2 linked regions of the Orrella dioscoreae genome follow. The protein of the gene in region 1 interacts with the protein of each later gene in a pairwise test. Links are inferred from orthologs where the notes say so. Each region holds a gene or a part of one and is shown on either strand. Other genes may lie near its edges. The genes, in order: grxD and ODI_RS01375.

Region 1 (9,003 bases):
TAGGAGAACGAGCGCAGGCGGTTCAGGACGAAGAAGATGTCCTCGACCATGACGATGCCGATGATGCCCGCCAGGCCCAGCGCGGCGAAGACCGGCGTGCCCAGCAGCATGAAGACGAAGATGAGGCAGGTGGCGACCAGGGTCGCGACGATGGGATCCATGATCGTCTCCTCAGTGCGCCAGCGTCGGCGGCACGGGACTGTCCGGCGGCACGGGCCGGTAAAGCGCCCAGGCGGCGCCGACCAGCATCTGCAGGGCGCCGAACCACAGGCCCACCGCCACCGCGACCTTGGTCCACCAGATCGGCACTTCGACATAGCCCCAGCGGAATTCGCGGATGGCCACCGACTCGACGGCATCGCCCGTGGCCGGATAGGCCAGCAGCGCCAGCACCACCGCGCCCAGCAGCCACGACAGCGACTCCAGCACGCGTGAGACGCGCGGCGGCACGCGTCCCTTCAGCAGCGTCACGCGGATGTGGGCGTCATCCAGCTGGGTCCAGCCCAGCCCCATGAAGACGAGCATCACCATGCTGAGCTCGGATAGCTCGAAGACGCCGGGCAGCGGCTGGCCGGCAACGGTGCGCACCAGCGCATCCACCGTGGTGCCAAGCATCATGAACAACAGGAAGAGCAAGGCGATGGCGCCCATCGCGTCGGCGACGCGGCGAAGCAGCCTGGCAAGCAGGGTATCGGGGGTCATGGTTCTTCGGCGCGTAGCCGTCCACGGATAGGCGGCCGATGCCGCGATGCAGGCCGGCGCATGCGCCGGCCCGGTTCGGCGTGCGACCTCAGGCTTGCGCGGCCAGCTCGTCGAAGCGTTTCAGCGTGCCCTTGGGGTCGTGCTTGGCGATGGCCGTGTCGATCAGCGACTGCATGGCGGCGCCATCCACGCGCGCGGGCTTGGCCACGCGGTCCACCCAGGACTGCACCTGGGCCGGCTGCACCAGCGCTTTCGCGCGCGCCTTCTGCTCATCGGGCAGCGAACTGAATTTCGCGCCTTCGGCCAGCGCGGTCTTCAGGTACTGGCGCGCCGCGGCGTCGAAGATCTCGGTGTACTTGCCGCCATAGATCTCCGCGACGATCTCGTCGGCGATCTGCTTCACCGGGTCGGGGAAGGACTCCCAGGTGCGCATGTTGATGATGGTGGCGGACGGACCGTGCGGACCATCGCCGATGTCGGTGAAATGCGGCGCGATCTCGTGCAGCTTGTAGGCCACCGCCGTGATGAAATCGAAACCATAGACGCCGTCCAGCACGCCACGCTCCAGCGCGGTATAGACCTCGGGCGCGGCCATCGGCACGGCCGTGCCGCCCAGGCGCTGGATCACGTCGTTGGCGACGCCGTAGCCGCGGATGCGCTTGCCGCGGATGTCCTCGATGGACCGGATGGGCTCACGCGTGACCAGCGGCGCGTAGTACCAGTTGGTCCAGTACATGACCTTGGAGCGATAGCGCTGCTCCCACTCGGCGCGCAGCGGATCGAACTGCGCGTAGAGATCGCGGCAGACCAGTTGCAGGGCATCCGCGCGCTGCATGCGGTAGTACCAGTCCAGGCCGCGCGTGACCGGCAACTGGGCCTGGTAGTAGCCCGGGGAAATCAAGGACATCTCGGAGGTGCCATCGCGCACGGCCGACAGGTGTTCGCCCACCTTGTTGAGCGACTGCGCCCAATAGCGGCGCACCTGTACCGCGCCGTTGCTGCGGCGCTCCAGCTCCCTCAGGAACCAGTCGTCCAGCCGCGAGGGGCCCGCGGTCTCGGAAATGTAGCTGTCGAACTTGATGCGCACGGGCTTGCTGGCGGCCCAGGCGCTGGCCGACCAGACCGTGGGCGCGGCGACGCCTGCCAGCAATCCTGCCGTCTTGATGAAATCACGTCTTTTCATTGTTGTGTCTCCTCGATGGGTGGGACCGGTGTTCCCCCGCCCGGCGCCAAGCGCCGGACTACCCTGCCTTGCCGGCCTGCAGGGCTTCGCGCAGCAAGGTCTTGGGGACCTTGCCGTAGCTGTTCTTGGGCAGCTCGTCGCGCAGGCAATAGCGCTTGGGCCGCTTGAAGGCCGCGATCTCGCCGCGGCACCATTGATCCAGGTCCGCGGGGTCCAGCGTGGCGCCCTCGCGCGCCACGACGAAGGCCACCACCTCCTCGCCCCAGGCCTCGCTGGGCGCCCCCACCACGGCAACCTCGCGCACGCCGGGGTGGCGCGCCAGCACCTCCTCGACCTCGCGGGGGTAGATGTTCGAGCCGCCCGAAATGATCACGTCCTTGCTGCGATCGGTCAGCGTCAGGAAACCCTCTTCATCGAGGCGGCCGATGTCGCCGGTGCGCAACCAGCCTTCCACCAGCGTGGCGCGCGTGGCGGCCTCGTTGCCCCAATAGCCCGCCATGACGGCATCGCCGCGCGCGGCAACCTCGCCCTCCATGCCCACGGGCAGGGTATTCATGTCGGCATCCACGATGCGAACCGCCATGCAGCTTTGCGCAGGCCCCACCGACGCCATGCGCGCGCGCCAACGCGGATGCGAGGTGTCGGCGATGCACTCGCGCGTGAGCGCGGTGATGGTCATGGGGCTCTCGCCCTGGCCATAGATCTGCGCGAACCGAGGCCCCAGCACCTGCAGCGCCTCGTCGATGTCGGCGAAATACATGGGCGCGCCGCCATAGATCACTGTATGCAGCCCCGTGCCGTCGCGGCCCGCCGCGCGCGCCGCCTCGACCAGGCGCTTGACCATCGTGGGCGCGGCGAACAGCGACAGCGAGCCGCCCTCACGCGCATGATCAAGGATCTCGAGGGGATCGAAGCCGCGACTGGCCGGCACCACGTGCCGCGCCGCGCGGCGCACGTACATGAAGTGATAGAGGCCCGCGCCGTGCGAGATCGGCGCGGCATAGAGCATGCTGTCGGTGGCCGACACCGTCTCGATGTCGGCCGCGTAGCACAGCGCCATCGCCACCAGGTTGCGATGCGACAGCATCACGCCCTTGGGCCTGCCCGTGGTGCCGGAGGTATAGAACAGCCATGCCAATGCATCGGGCGGCAACACCCGGGGCGGCGGCAGCGGCGCGTCCAGGCCCGCCTGCGCAGCCCGCGGGAACGCATCGCCATCGACCGCCAGGTGCAGGCAGCCGTCAGGCACGGCTTCAGGCGGCAGGTCTTCGTGCGTGTCGGTCAGCACGGCATGTGCGCCCGCGTCGCGCAGGATCCAGTCCACCTCCTTGGGATGCAGCTTCGGGTTGACCGGCACGACGACCGCGCCCAGCCACCAGCAGGCGTAGAAAAGCTCCAGGTATTCGACGCGATTCTTCATGAAGAGCGCGACACGCGCGCCCTCGGCCACGCCCTGCGCATCGCGCAACCACCGCGCCAGCCCGGCCGCGCGGCGAGCGAAGGCGTCATAGTCCGCATGCAGCTGCGTGCCGCGATACAGCGCCGGGTTGCGAGGGTGCGACAGCGCGGCCGCATGCAGCCAGTTGGCGACATTCATGGCGCGCCCTTATGCCCGGGCTGCTTCGAGCACCGAGGCATAACTGGCCACCGCCGCGCCGCCCATGTTGAAGACCAGGCCCAGGCTGGCGTCCTTGCGCTGCATGGCGCCCGCCTGGCCGGTCAGCTGGCGATAGGCCAGCGCGTGCATCGACACGCCCGTCGCGCCCACCGGATGGCCCTTGGCCTTCAACCCGCCGGAAAGGTTCACCGGCAGGCGGCCATCGCGCAGCACGATGCCGTCGTCCAGCGCCTGGCGGCCACGCCCGGCAGGCGCCAGCCCCATGGCCTCATAGATGAGCAGCTCGGCGATGGTGAAGCAATCGTGCACCTCGGCGAAATCCAGGTCGTTCACGTGGATGCCCGCTGCGGCATACGCCTGGCGCAGCGCGCGCGCCGGCCCCTCGAATGCCAGCAGGTCGCGCCCGCCCAGCGGCAGGAAATCGCTGACGTGCTCGGCGGCGCGCACGGTGACCGCGCGCGGAAAGCGCGTGGCCGTGTCGCTGCGCGTCATGACGACGGCCGCCGCGCCATCGGTGATGAGCGAGCAATCGGTCAGCCGCAAGGGCGGCGCAATCAGCGGATTCTTGTCGGAGACGGTATTGCAGAAGGCCACGTCCACCTCGCGGTGCATCTGCGCCAGCGGGTTGTGCATGGCATTGCCGTGGTTCTTGGCGGCGATGGCCGCCATGGCGGGCAGCGGATCCTCGTAGCGCGCGGCGTACTCGCGCGCCGCCAAGGCAAAAAGCTGCGGAAAGCTCAGCGCGGCTTCTTCAGGATCGTTCTTGTAGCCCGCCCCCGCCAGCGCCTCGGTGACTTCCGGCGTGCTGCGCGAGGTCATTTTTTCCGCGCCGACGACCAGCACGGTCCGGGCAGCGCCCGCCTGCAGGGCGCGCAGGCCGGCATGGATGGCCGCCCCGCCGGACGCACAGGCGTTCTCGCAGCGCACCGCGGGCTTGAAGCGCAAGGCGGGCGAGGCCTGCAGGATCAACGAGGCCGCGAAGGCATCCGGGACCAGTCCGGCATTGAAGTTGCCCAGGAACACCGCATCGATTTCAGCGGGGTCCACCCCCGCGTCCTCGATGGCTTCTGTCGCGGCCATGACGATGAGTTGTTCCAGGTTCAAGGCGTCCAGGCGCCCGAAAGGGGTGTGCCCGCTGCCGACGATGGATACCGAGGTGCCTGACATGTCTTGTCTCTCCGCACTGGGTTGTCGTTCTTTTTTCCAGTGTGTGACTTGGCATGCCCGTACATCAATACGTGCAGCTACGTATAAAACTACGTATTAGGTGAGGTTGCGTGATCTTCTATGTAGACCGCTGGGTTGACGGCCGCCGAGGGTGGTCGTGCCGTCGGTCGCCTGCCGCGGGGTGCGGCGCCCACAGCGCCCTCCGGTCAGCATTCGGAAAAGCAATAGGGGCAGCTGTTGAGAGAGTGGGGGCGGGAGGTGGAGGGAGGAAGCAGCGCGCTTCGAGCTACGGGCGCCGCTTGGCCCTGTTGCCTGCTTGGGGAGGCTGCTCCACCACCGACACGGCGCGACCGAAGCCGCCAGGCTCATCAATTTCTCGGTGTCTCTGCCCGCGCAAGACACCCGCCATTCAGTCACGACAGTGGAACAACGCCTCCAAACAGACAACGCAGCCTGACGGGAGCCCCTGCCCGGAGTGCGATGCCCCCCACCTCCACTCCCCTTCCCCCCTCTCTCACTAGCTGCCTCTTTTGCTTTTCCAAATGCTCAGCAATGGGCGCTGTGGGCGCCCATTGCTGAGCGGCAAGCCGAGATCTTCGGGCGGGCAGCGAGCGCGGGGCAAGAATGCGAGCAGGACTCCGGCGGCCGACTCCGATCCAGAACCCCCAAGCGCAGGACGTCGAGGGTGGGCGGGACGGCGGGCGCCTTCTGCGGGGAGCGCGGCGCTGTGGGCGCCGCACCCCGCGGCAGGCGGCCGACGGCACGACCACCCTCGGCGGCCGTCAACCCAGCGGTCTACACAGAAGACTACGCTACGGCAGCAGACCACGCAGCGATCTACGCAACCCCACCCACCCGACCAACCGGCCGCACAAAAGAAATCGCAGTCTCGCCAGCATGCGAAAACACCAGCGCATCCTGCTCATAAGCCGCCCGCCCGAACAGCGACGCCTCATCGATCGTCGCGAGATTCGACGCCAGTCCCTTGAAGTCGAACAGCGAGGTATCCGCCAAATGCGACGGCACCACCTGCGTCAGCGCGCGGAACACGCTGTCGACGCGGCCCGGGGTTTCGCGTTCCCATGCGACCAGCATTTCCTTCACCTTCTGGCGCTGCAGGTTCTCCTGCGAGCCGCACAGGTTGCACGGGATGATGGGATACGCCATGTCGGCCGCGTAGCGGGCAATGTCGGACTCGCTGCAATACGCCAGCGGGCGGATCACCACATGCGCGCCGTCATCGGTGGCGAGCTTGGGCGGCATGCCCTTCAGCTTGCCGCCGAAGAACATGTTCAGGAAGAAGGTTTCGACGATGTCGTCGCGATGGTGGCCCAGCGCGATCTTGTTCGCGCCCAGCTCCTTGGCCGTGCGATAGATGATGCCGCGGCGCAGGCGCGAGCACAGCGAACAGGTCGTCTTGCCCTCGGGCACCTTCTCTTTCACGATGGAATAGGTGTCGGCCGTGACGATGCGATAGGCCACGCCGGTGCTTTCCAGGTAGGCCGGCAGCACCTCTTCAGGGAAACCCGGCTGCTTCTGGTCCAGGTTCATCGCGATCAGCTCGAAATTCACCGGCGCGCGCTTCTGCAGGGCGCTCAGGACCGACAGCATGGTGTACGAGTCCTTGCCGCCGCTCATGCACACCAGGATGCGGTCGCCGTCCTCGATCATCTTGAAATCGGCGATGGCCTTGCCGGCCTGTGATTCCAGGCGGTTCTGCAGCCGGAAGAAATTGTTCGAGTCTTTCATCAGCTCGGTTCCGCGGATGGCGACAGCCCTGCCCAACGCGGGCCGCCGACATCGATATCGAAAAGATCCAGCACCCGCGCCACGCTGTGGTCGACCATCTCTTCGATGGACTGGGGCCGGTGATAGAAGGCCGGCAAGGGCGGGAAGACGATGCCGCCCATTTCCGTGACGGCCGTCATGTTGCGCAGGTGCGCAAGATTGAAGGGCGTCTCGCGCACCATCAGCACCAGCCGGCGGCGTTCCTTCAGCACCACGTCGGCCGCGCGCGTGATCAGGTTGTCCGCCAGGCCGTGGGCGATGGCGCCCAGCGTGCGCATGGAGCACGGCGCCACCACCATGCCGGCCGAGCGGAAGCTGCCGCTGGCCAGCGTGGCGCCGATGTCGCGCACGCTGTGGACCACGTCCGCCATGGCGTGGACCTCGTTGCGGGACAGGTCCAGCTCGTGCTGCAGGTTGAGCGCGCCTGCCGCCGAGACGACCAGGTGCGTCTCGACGTCAGGCACGCGCCGGGCGGCCTGGAGCAGGCGCACGCCGTAGAGCGCGCCGGTGGCGCCGGTGATGCCGACGATCAGCCGCCGGCGGCCGGGTGTCACTCGGTGGCCCCGGCGGCGTCGAGCAGCTTCTTCAGCTCGCCGCTTTCGTTCATCTCGGACATGATGTCCGAACCGCCCACGAACTCGCCCGAGACGTAGAGCTGGGGAATGGTCGGCCAGTTCGAGTAGCTCTTGATGCCGCTGCGCACTTCCTCGTCCTCAAGCACGTTGATCGTGATGAGCTTGCGCACGCCACAGCCTTTCAGGATCTGGATGGCGCGGCCGGAGAAGCCGCATTGCGGGAACTGGGCGGTACCCTTCATGAACAGCACCACGGGGTGCTGCGTGACGGTATCGCGGATGAAGGTTTGCACGTCGTCGCTCATGGTTGACTCGCAGATGCGCCGGCGCGTGGCCGGCATAGGATTTTGCCTGGGGTAAATGGCCGGTATCGGGCAGGCAACGCCGACGTCCGGACCCGGGACTCCCCGGAATTATAGGTTTGCGCCGGAAATCCTCTCGATGCCGGCCAGATCGCGGCGGCTGGCCGCGTTCCGGAAGCCCGCGTCGGCCAGCAACTGCCGCACGGCGGCGGCCTGGTCCCAGCCATGCTCCAGCCAGAGACGGGCGCCTGGGGCCATCCAGGCGCGGGCGCCGGACACGATACGCGCCAGCGCCGACAGCCCATCGGCTTCGTCGGTCAGCGCGCCGCGCGGCTCGTGCCGCAGGTCGCCCTGATCAAGGTGGACATCGCCGGCGGCGATATAGGGCGGGTTCGACACGATCAGGTCGAACGGCGCGTCGCCGCCGGGCAGCGCCGCATACCAGTCGCCTGCCAGACAGCGCACCCGGGGCGCCCCCAGGCGCTGGGCGTTGGCGTGCGCCTGCGCCAGCGCCTCGGGGCTGGCGTCGGTGCCCGTCACATGGGCATCGGGCCGGGCCAGGGCAATGGCCACGGCGATCGCGCCGCTGCCGGTGCCCAGGTCCAGCACGCGCGGCGCCTGCCGCCCTGACAGGCATTCGAGCGCCGTCTCGACCAGCAGTTCCGTTTCCGGCCGCGGGATCAGCACGCCCGGCGCCACGGCATAGACATGGCCCATGAATTCGCGCTCGCCCAGCAGGTAGGCCATCGGCTCGCCGGCCAGGCGGCGGGCGCACAGGGTCTGGAATGCCGCCACCGCGGCAGGCGCCAGCGGGTCGGTGTCATGCGCCAGCAGCCAGGCGCGCGGCTTGTCCAGCACGCGCTCCAGCAGCATGCGGGCCTCCAGGCGCGGCAGGCCGCAATCGGCCATCAGCCCGCGCACGGTGGTTGCGGCGCCGCCCACGATGCGCCTTATGCCTCTTCGCCCAGGGCGGCCAGTTGCGCGGCCTGGTGCTCGGCCAGCAGGGTGCCGGTCAGTTCCTGCAGATCGCCTTCCAGGATGGCCTGCAGCTTGTAGAGCGTCAGGTTGATGCGGTGATCGGTCAGGCGGCCTTGCGGGTAGTTATAGGTGCGAATGCGCTCGGAACGGTCGCCCGAGCCCACCAGGCTCTTGCGTTGCGCGGCTTCCTTGCTCTGGCGCTCGCGCTGCTGCTGGTCCTTCAGGCGCGCCGCCAGCACCTGCATGGCCTTCTCGCGGTTGCGATGCTGCGAACGGTCGTCCTGGCATTCCACCACCAGCCCCGTGGGCAAGTGGGTCAGGCGCACCGCCGAATCGGTCTTGTTGATGTGCTGGCCACCCGCGCCGCTGGCGCGGAAGGTGTCCACGCGCAGGTCGGACGGATTGATGACGATGTCGGTCGCGGCATCGGCCTCCGGCAGCACGGCCACCGTGCAGGCCGAGGTGTGGATGCGGCCTTGCGCCTCGGTGGCGGGCACGCGCTGCACGCGGTGCGCCCCGGACTCGAACTTCAGGCGGCCATAGACGCCGTCGCCCTCGATGCGCGCCACCACTTCCTTGTAGCCGCCCAGCTCCGACGGGCTTTCGGACATCAGCTCCACGCGCCAGCCCTGCTGCTCGGCATAGCGGGAATACATGCGCAGCAGGTCGCCCGAGAACAGCGCGCTTTCA
Region 2 (9,096 bases), 4.3 Mb from region 1 along the record:
CCATGCCCACGCCGACTTCCGCCGCCTCCACCGTTGCCGCCCTGGACCTGCGCGATGTGTCCCTGGGCTATGGCGACTTCACCGTGCTGTCCGGCATCGACCTGCGCGTCGCGCCGGGTCAGGTGGTGGCCATCATGGGCAGTTCTGGCTCGGGCAAGACCACGCTGCTGCGCGCCGCCACCGGCCAGCTGAAGCCCCGCAACGGCGCGGTCCGCGTCTTCGGCGAGGACGTCGCCGCGCAATCGCTGTCCGGCCTGCAGGCGCTGCGCCAGCGCATGGGCGTGCTGTTCCAGCAGGGCGCCCTCTTCACCGACCTCGACGTCTTCGAGAACGTCGCCTTCCCGCTGCGCGAGCACAAGTCGCTGCCGGAAGCCGAGCTCATCGCCCGTGTGCTGGACAAGCTGGATGCCGTGGGGCTGCGCGCCGCCGCCCACCTGCGCGTCTCGGAGATCTCCGGCGGCATGGCCCGCCGTGTCGCCCTGGCGCGCGCCGTGGTGCTGGAGCCCGAGCTCATCCTCTATGACGAGCCTTTCGCCGGCCTCGACCCCATTTCCCTGGGCATCACCGCCAGGCTCATCCGCCACCTGTCGGACCGCCTGGGCTGCGCCTCGGTGCTGATCACCCACGACATCCAGGAATCCTTCGCCATCGCCGACCATGTGTACCTGGTCGGCCAGGGTGAACTGAAGGCGTCCGGCACGCCCGCCGACCTGTCGCGGTCGCAGGATCCCTACGTGCGCCAGTTCCTGGACGGCGCCGCCGACGGCCCCGTGGCCTTCCACTATCCGGAGACGCCCGCCTTCGCGGCCTGGCGGCGCAGGCACGGCGTGGCCGACAAGGAAACCCAAGCATGAGCCTGACACGTCCCATTTCCGCGCTGGGCGCCGGCGTGCTGGCACGCATCGCCGGCATCGGCGCCTTCACCCGCTTCTTCTTCCAGTTGCTGGGCCGCAGCGGCATCGCCGTCTCGCGCCCGCGCCTGGTCTCGCAGCAAATCCACTTCATCGGCAACTATTCGCTGCTGATCATCGCCGTATCCGGCATGTTCGTCGGCTTCGTGCTGGGCCTGCAGGGCTACTACACGCTCAATCGCTACGGCGCCGAGGAATCGCTGGGCCTGCTGGTGGCGCTGTCGCTCGTGCGCGAGCTGGGGCCGGTGGTGACGGCACTGCTCTTCGCCGGCCGCGCCGGCACGTCCCTGACCGCCGAGATCGGCCTCATGAAGGCGGGCGAGCAGCTCTCCGCCATGGAAGTCATGGCCGTGGACCCGCTGCGCCGCGTGCTGGTGCCGCGGCTCTGGGGCGGCATCATCGCCATGCCCGTGCTGGCGGCCATCTTCTCGATGGTCGGCATCATGGGCGGCTGGGTCGTGGGCGTGCTGATGATCGGGGTGGACGCAGGCGCCTTCTGGTCGCAGATGCAGGGCGGCGTCGACGTCTGGAACGACGTGGCCAACGGCGTCATCAAGAGCGTGGTGTTCGGGGTGGCGGTCACGCTGATCGCCCTCTATGAAGGGTGGCACGCGCGCCCCACGCCCGAAGGCGTGGCACGCGCCACCACCCGCACGGTGGTCGCCGGCTCGCTCGCGGTGCTGGGCCTGGACTTCCTGCTGACCGCCCTGATGTTCGGCAACTGATTTTCGGCAACGGATGATCAACGCCTGACATCGTACGCCAACACGCATTCAACGCACATACATACGGAACGGATAACCATGACGCGCGACAAAACCGATTTCTGGGTAGGCCTCTTCGTGCTGCTGGGCGCGGCAGCGGTGGTATTCCTGGCCCTGCGGGCCGGCAACCTGAGCTCCTTCTCGTTCGCCCCCACCTACACGCTGACCGCCAACTTCGACAACATCGGCGGCCTGAAGCCCCGCGCCGCGGTCAAGAGCGCCGGCGTGGTGGTCGGCCGGATCAAGCACATCGGCTTCGACGACCAGATGTACCAGGCCGTCGTCACGATGGAGCTGGAACAGGGCTATGACTTCCCGACGGACTCCTCGGCCAAGATCCTCACCTCGGGCCTCCTGGGCGAGCAATACATCGGCCTGGAAGCCGGCGGGGATGACAAGTTCTTTGCCGATGGTGAAAAAATCCGTTATACCCAGAGCGCCGTGGTGCTGGAGAACCTGATCAGCCAGTTCCTCTACAACACCGCCGAACGCCAGGGCGGCGACGAGGCAGCGCCCGCCAATCCGCCGGCCGCCGATGCGCCGCCCCCGCCCGCGCCGGCTCCCGCGCCGCAGCAATGATTCCAATGATTCATCTCGCGACCAGACCAATTCGAACAAGGATCGTTTCTCCATGAAGACCGCAACCTCCCTTACCCGCCTGGCCTGCGCGCTCTCCGCGGCCGCCCTGCTGGCCGGCTGCGCCACGTCCTCGCAGCCTGACCCGCGCGACCCCTGGGAAGGGATGAACCGCGGCATCTACCAGTTCAACGACACCTTCGACCGCGCGCTGCTGCGTCCGGTGGCGCAGGGTTACGACTACATCGTCCCCGATCCCATCCAGAACTGCGTGCACAACATGTTCTCGAACCTGGGCGACGTCTGGTCGGCCGCCAACAGCTTCCTGCAGGCGCGCGGCCACGACTTCTTCAACACCCTGGGCCGTTTCCTCTTCAACACCACCATGGGCGTGGGCGGCTGCTTCGACGTCGCCACGGCCAACGGCGCGCGCAAGATCCCCAACGACCTGGGCGTGACGCTGGGCGTCTGGGGCATCGGCCAGGGGCCGTACCTGGTGCTGCCGTTCCTGGGCGCGAGCACCGTGCGTGACGGCGTCGGCACGGTCGGCGGCTTCTACGGGAACGTTGCGGCGGTCGGCAGCATCGAAAACGTGCGTCTGCGCAATTCGCTGTGGGGGCTGGAGGTCGTCGACCGCCGCGCCTCGCTGCTGGAGGTCACGGACACCGTCGACCGCACCGCGATCGATCCGTACAGTTTCATCCGCGACGCCTACCTCCAGCGCCGCAACGCCCAGGTGCTGCAACGCACCGGCGGCGCCGACAGCGACAACCTGCCGGATTACTCGGATGACGAGGACGACGTCCCCGCCACGCCCGCCGGCCAGAACTGAAAGGAGTCTTCTTTATGCAAGCTATCCGCAACATGAACGTCTTCGGTTTCGCCTCCCGCCTGGCCCTCACCGGCCTGCTCGCCCTGGGCGTGGCCGCCACGCCCGCGCGCGCGCAAGCGGTCAACCAGCAGGCCGCGCCCAACGAGTTCGTGCAACAGGTCGCCGACCAGTTGCTGGCCGTGCTCAAGAAGGACACCACGCTGCGCTCGGGCAACCTCGCCCGCATCAACCAGGTCGTGGACCAGCAACTGCTGCCCTATGTGAACTTCGAGCGCACCACGCGCCTGGCCGCCGGGCGCAACTGGCGCCAGGCCACGCCCGAACAGCAGGCCGCGCTGTCGCAGGCCTTCCGCGGCACCCTGATCCGCACCTACAGCGGCGCGCTCACCAAGGTCGACCAGGGCACCTCGGTGCGCCTGCTGCCCTTCCGCGGCGACCCCAACGCCGACGACGTGGTCGTGCGCTCGCAGATCATCCCGCAGGCCAACGCCCAGCCGGTGGGCGTGGACTACCGACTGGAAAAGACGCCCAAGGGCTGGCTGATCTATGACCTGAACGTCGAAGGCATCTGGCTGATCGAGAACTATCGCAACCAGTTCGCCCAGGAAATCAACCGCAGCGGCATCGACGGCCTGATCAAGGCGCTGAACTCGAGGCAGTAGGGCCCCCCCCGAGGCGCTGACGCGCCTCCCCCCCCAGGGGGGCGGCACTGGCGGACCGGCGAAGCCGGCTCCGCGGTGCCCCGGCTCCCTGAGGTTCTTGCGAAGACCGCTGCCGGTCGCCCTGAAAGTCCCTCCCCGGCAGGGGTATGCCGGGAGTTACGGGATCACCCCTATATAATCGGCGATCCGCGCTTTTCCGGGGCCTGCGCGCCCTGTCCTCATGTCCGCCGTCCGTCTCGACCACGTCTCCAAGATCTACCCGACCCGGGCCCCCGGACTCTTCGGGCGGTTCAAGGCCGCCCCCGACCAGGGCTTCCAGGCCCTCGACGACGTCAGCCTGGACATCCAGCCCGGCGAATTCTTCGGCCTGCTGGGCCCCAACGGCGCGGGCAAGACCACCCTCATTTCCATCCTGGCGGGCCTGGCGCGCGCCAGCGGCGGCACCGCCAGTGTCTGTGGCCACGACGTGGTCAGCGACTACCGCAACGCGCGGCGCGCGCTGGGCGTGGTGCCCCAGGAACTGGTCTACGACCCCTTTTTCACGGTGCGCGAGACCCTGCGCATCCAGTCGGGCTATTTCGGCCTGCGCAACAACGATGACTGGATCGACGAGATCCTGGCCAACCTCGGCCTGTCCGACAAGGCGGACAACAACATGCGCGCGCTGTCCGGCGGCATGAAGCGCCGCGTGCTGGTGGCCCAGGCGCTGGTGCACCGCCCGCCCGTCATCGTGCTGGACGAGCCCACCGCCGGCGTGGACGTGGACCTGCGCCGCACGCTGTGGGAGTTCATCTCGCGCCTGAACCGGGAAGGCCACACCATCATGCTGACCACGCACTACCTCGAAGAAGCCGAGGCCCTGTGCGGCCGCATCGCCATGCTCAAGCGCGGACGCATCGTCGCGCTGGACACCACCCAGGCGCTGCTGGCCAGCGTGGGCGGCGCGGACCTGGAGGACGCCTTCGTGCGCATCATGCACCAGGACGGCACCGAACTGACGGGGATCGCGCGCTGATGGCACCCGCACCTCAATACGGCTCCGGCTTCCCCACGCTGCTGCGCAAGGAATTGCTGCGCTTCTGGAAGGTCAGCTTCCAGACCATCGCCGCCCCCGTCGTCACGGCCCTGCTCTATCTCGTCGTCTTCGCGCAGGTCCTGCAGGACCGCGTGCAGGTCTACGGCGAGATCCGCTACACGGCGTTCCTGATCCCCGGCCTCATGATGATGAGCATGCTGCAGAACGCCTTCGCCAACCCGTCGTCGTCGCTCATCCAGAGCCGCATCACGGGCAACCTGGTGTTCATGCTGCTGCCCCCGCTCTCGCACCGCGAGATCTTCAGCGCCTACGTGCTGGCCGCCATCGTGCGCGGACTGGCGGTGGGGCTGTGCGTCTGGCTGGTGGCGCTGTTCTTCGTTCCCCTGCCCCTGCAGCACCCGCTGTGGATCCTGGCCTTCGCCACGCTGGCCTGCGGCATCATGGGCATCATGGGGCTCATCGCCGGCCTCTGGTCCGAAAAATTCGACCAGCTCGCCGCCTTCCAGAACTTCCTCATCATGCCGGCCACCTTCCTGTCCGGCGTGTTCTACTCCATCCACACGCTGCCGCCGTTCTGGCAGCACGTGTCGCACTGGAATCCGATCTTCTACACCATCGACGGTTTCCGCTACGGCTTCTTCTCGATCTCGGACGTCTCGCCCTGGCACAGCCTGGCCGTCGTCGCCGGGGTCTTCGCCGTGCTGGCCGTCTTCGCCCTGCGCCTGCTGGCCAGCGGCTACAAACTCCGAAGCTAGAACGCCATGCTGCCTACCCCCGAGCAAGTCCGGCAATACATTGCGGACAACCTGCCCTGTACCCACATCGACGTCCAGGGCGACGGCGCGCATTTCTACGCGACCATCGTCAGCGCCGCCTTCGAAGGCCAATCGCTGGTTGCGCGCCAACGCCTGGTCTACGCCGCGCTGGGCGCGCGCATGGACGGTTCCAACGCCGAGATCCACGCGCTGTCGATGAAGAACCACACCCCCGACGAATACGCCGCCAAGGGCGGCAAGACCGAGGCAGGACGCTGATGGACAAGCTGCGCATCACCGGTGGCAATCGCCTGCAGGGCGAAGTCACCATTTCCGGCGCCAAGAACGCGGCGCTGCCCATCCTCTGCGCAGGCCTGCTCACCGCCGATGAAGTGACGCTGGAGAACGTGCCGGCCCTGAACGACATCTCGACCACGCTGCGCCTGCTGGGCCGCCTGGGCGTGGCCGCGACGCGCGGCGACGACGGCCGCGTCTCGCTGCGGGCCGACAAGGTCGACAACCTGGAAGCGCCCTACGACCTGGTCAAGACCATGCGCGCCTCCATCCTGGTGCTGGGCCCGCTGCTCGCCCGCTTCGGCGAGGCCCGCGTGAGCCTGCCCGGCGGCTGCGCCATCGGCCAGCGTCCGGTGGACCAGCACATCAAGGGCCTGGCCGCGCTGGGCGCCGAGATCCACATCGAACACGGCTTCGTCGTCGCGCGCGCCAAGCGCCTGAAGGGCGCGACGGTGCGCACCGACATGATCACCGTCACCGGCACCGAGAACCTGCTGATGGCGGCGGTGCTGGCCGAAGGCCGCACCGTGCTGGAGAACGCCGCGCGTGAACCCGAGGTCGTCGACCTGGCCGAGCTGCTCATCAAGATGGGCGCACGCATCGAAGGCCACGGCACCGACCGCATCGTGATCGAAGGCGTCGAGCGCCTGCACGGCGCCAGCCACAGCGTCACGCCCGACCGCATCGAAGCCGGCAGCTTCCTGTGCGCCGTGGGCGCGGCCGGCGGCGACATCCTGCTGCGCGGCGTGGCGCCGCAGGCCATGGGCGCCACGCTGGACAAGCTGCGCGCCACCGGCATCACGCTGGAATGCGGCACGGACACCATCCGCGCCAGCATGGACCGCCGCCCCAGCCCGGTCGACGTGCGCACGCTGGAATACCCCGGCTTCGCCACCGACATGCAGGCGCAGATCATGGCGCTGAACACGCTGGCCGACGGCACCGCGATGATCGTGGAAACGATCTTCGAGAATCGCTTCATGCACGTGCAGGAACTCTGCCGCCTGGGCGCCGACATCGACATCGACGGCCACACGGCGGTCGTGCGCGGCGTGCCGCGACTCTCGGGCGCGCGCGTCATGGCCACCGACCTGCGCGCCTCGGCCAGCCTGGTCATCGCCGGCCTGGCCGCCGAGGGCGAAACCATCATCGACCGCATCTATCACCTGGACCGCGGCTACGAACGCATGGAAGTGAAGCTGGGCGCGCTGGGCGCCAGGATCGAACGCCTCTCCGGCAAGGACGCGGCCTGAAGCGCCGGCACGGGAACACGCATGACTGACATCCAAACCGCCTCTCGTCCGCTGACGCTCGCGCTCTCCAAGGGCCGCATCTTCGAGGAAACGCTGCCGCTGCTGGCCGCCGCCGGCATCGAGGTCAGCGAGAACCCCGAGAAGTCGCGCAAGCTCATCATCGGCACCAGCGATCCCAACCTGCGCCTCATCATCGTGCGCGCGTCGGACGTCCCCACCTACGTACAATACGGCGCCGCCGACCTCGGCATCGCCGGCAAGGACGTGCTGAACGAGCACCAGGCCCAGGATCCGGGCGGCCTCTACCAGCCCATCGACCTGAACATCGCCCGCTGCAAGCTGTGCGTGGCCGTGCGCGCCGACTTCGACTACACCGCCGCGGTCTACCAGGGCGCGCGCCTGCGCGTGGCCACCAAATACACCCAGGCTGCGCGCGAGCATTTCGCCGCCAAGGGCATGTACGTCGACCTGATCAAGCTCTACGGCTCGATGGAGCTCGCCCCGCTGGTCGGGCTGGCCGACGCCATCGTCGACCTGGTGTCCACCGGCGGCACGCTGCGCGCCAACAACCTGGTCGCTGTCGAGGACATCATGCCGATCTCCTCGCGCCTGGTCGTCAACCGGGCCTCGCTGAAGACGCGCGGCGCCGCGCTGCAGCCGCTGCTGGACGCCTTCGAGCGCGCCTCGGCGGCGCCCGCGCCCTGACCCGTTTCCGCTACGATATCCCCATGGCTGCCCTCATCCAACGACTCGACGCCCGCGACGCGGGCTTTCGCGACGCGCTCACGCGCCTGCTCGCCTTCGACGCCTCGCAGGACGAATCCATCGACCGCGCCGCGGCCGGCATCCTGGCCGACGTCCGCCAGCGCGGCGACGCCGCGCTGCTCGAATACACCCAGCGCTATGACCGCGTGCAGGCCACCTCGATCGATGCGCTGGAAATCCCGCGCGCCGACTGGGAAGCCGCGCTGGCCGCGCTGCCGGCCCACCAGCGCAATGCCCTGGAAGCCGCCGCCGACCGCGTGCGCAGCTATCACGTGCACCAGCGCGCGGAAAGCTGGAGCTATACCGAGGCCGACGGCACCGTGCTGGGCCAGCAGATCACCCCGCTGGACCGCGTGGGCCTCTACGTGCCCGGCGGCAAGGCCGCCTATCCCTCGTCCGTGCTGATGAACGCCATCCCCGCCAAGGTCGCGGGCGTGCCGGAAGTCATCATGGTCACCCCGACGCCCGACGGCGTGCGCAATCCCATCGTGCTGGCCGCCGCGGCCATCGCCGGCGTGGACCGCGCGTTTGCCGTGGGCGGCGCCCAGGCCGTGGGCGCGCTGGCCTACGGCACCGCCACCCTGCCCGCCGTCGACAAGATCGTCGGCCCCGGCAACGCTTACGTCGCCGCCGCCAAGCGCCGCGTCTTCGGCACGGTCGGCATCGACATGATCGCCGGCCCCAGCGAGATCCTGATCATCTGCGACGGCAAGACGCCCGCCGACTGGATCGCCATGGATCTCTTCTCGCAGGCCGAGCACGACGAGCTGGCGCAGGCCATCCTGCTGTGCCCCGACGCGGCCTACCTCGACGAAGTGGAAGCCGCCATCGCGCGCCTGCTGCCCACCATGCCGCGCGCGGACATCATCCGCAAGAGCCTGGCAGACCGTGGCGCGCTCATCCTGGTGGCCAGCATCGACGAAGCCTGCGAGATCGCCAACCACATCGCGCCCGAGCACCTGGAGATCTCCACCGAAGACGCCGTGACGGTCGCCGCGCGCATCCGCCACGCGGGCGCCATCTTCCTGGGCCGCTACAGCTCCGAGTCGCTGGGCGACTACTGTGCCGGCCCCAATCACGTGCTGCCGACCTCGCGCACGGCGCGCTTCTCCTCGCCCCTGGGCGTCTACGACTTCCAGAAGCGCTCGAGCCTCATCCAGGTTTCGCATGCCGGCGCACAGACGCTGGGCCGCATCGCAGCCGACCTCGCCCATGGCGAAGGCCTGCAGGCCCATGCGGCCAGCGCCG

Evidence for each region.
Region 2: the proteins of grxD (region 1) and ODI_RS01375 interact in binary tests that used the Escherichia coli proteins (3 or more experiments, as listed by UniProt). The link is inferred for Orrella dioscoreae from one-to-one orthologs.

The regions. Positions count from the first base shown.
Region 1 is NZ_LT907988.1:4,545,589-4,554,591, forward strand. What follows is about bases 5,674-8,541. They hold grxD (Grx4 family monothiol glutaredoxin), read right to left. Parts: upstream 7,339-8,541; coding sequence 7,009-7,338; downstream 5,674-7,008. Other genes in these bases: ttcA (tRNA 2-thiocytidine(32) synthetase TtcA), read right to left, coding at 5,674-6,419; ODI_RS20840 (UbiX family flavin prenyltransferase), read right to left, coding at 6,419-7,012; prmC (peptide chain release factor N(5)-glutamine methyltransferase), read right to left, coding at 7,447-8,244; prfA (peptide chain release factor 1), read right to left, coding at 8,286-8,541. Also shown: ODI_RS20815 (TRAP transporter small permease subunit), read right to left, coding at 172-702; dctP (C4-dicarboxylate TRAP transporter substrate-binding protein), read right to left, coding at 791-1,885; ODI_RS20825 (class I adenylate-forming enzyme family protein), read right to left, coding at 1,944-3,482; ODI_RS20830 (acetyl-CoA acetyltransferase), read right to left, coding at 3,492-4,670; more of ttcA, read right to left, coding at 5,508-5,673; more of prfA, read right to left, coding at 8,542-9,003. UniProt on the Escherichia coli protein: Monothiol glutaredoxin involved in the biogenesis of iron-sulfur clusters.
Region 2 is NZ_LT907988.1:274,066-283,161, reverse strand. The notes cover bases 4,218-7,178. They hold ODI_RS01375 (BolA family protein), read left to right. Parts: upstream 4,218-5,542; coding sequence 5,543-5,815; downstream 5,816-7,178. Other genes in these bases: hisG (ATP phosphoribosyltransferase), read left to right, coding at 7,105-7,178; murA (UDP-N-acetylglucosamine 1-carboxyvinyltransferase), read left to right, coding at 5,815-7,083; ODI_RS01380 (ABC transporter permease), read left to right, coding at 4,760-5,536; ODI_RS01385 (ABC transporter ATP-binding protein), read left to right, coding at 4,218-4,760. Also shown: ODI_RS01410 (ABC transporter ATP-binding protein), read left to right, coding at 3-854; lipid asymmetry maintenance ABC transporter permease subunit MlaE, read left to right, coding at 851-1,636; outer membrane lipid asymmetry maintenance protein MlaD, read left to right, coding at 1,715-2,254; ODI_RS01395 (MlaA family lipoprotein), read left to right, coding at 2,307-3,083; ODI_RS01390 (MlaC/ttg2D family ABC transporter substrate-binding protein), read left to right, coding at 3,098-3,745; more of ODI_RS01385, read left to right, coding at 3,966-4,217; more of hisG, read left to right, coding at 7,179-7,788; hisD (histidinol dehydrogenase), read left to right, coding at 7,812-9,096. UniProt on the Escherichia coli protein: Involved in cell resistance against acid stress.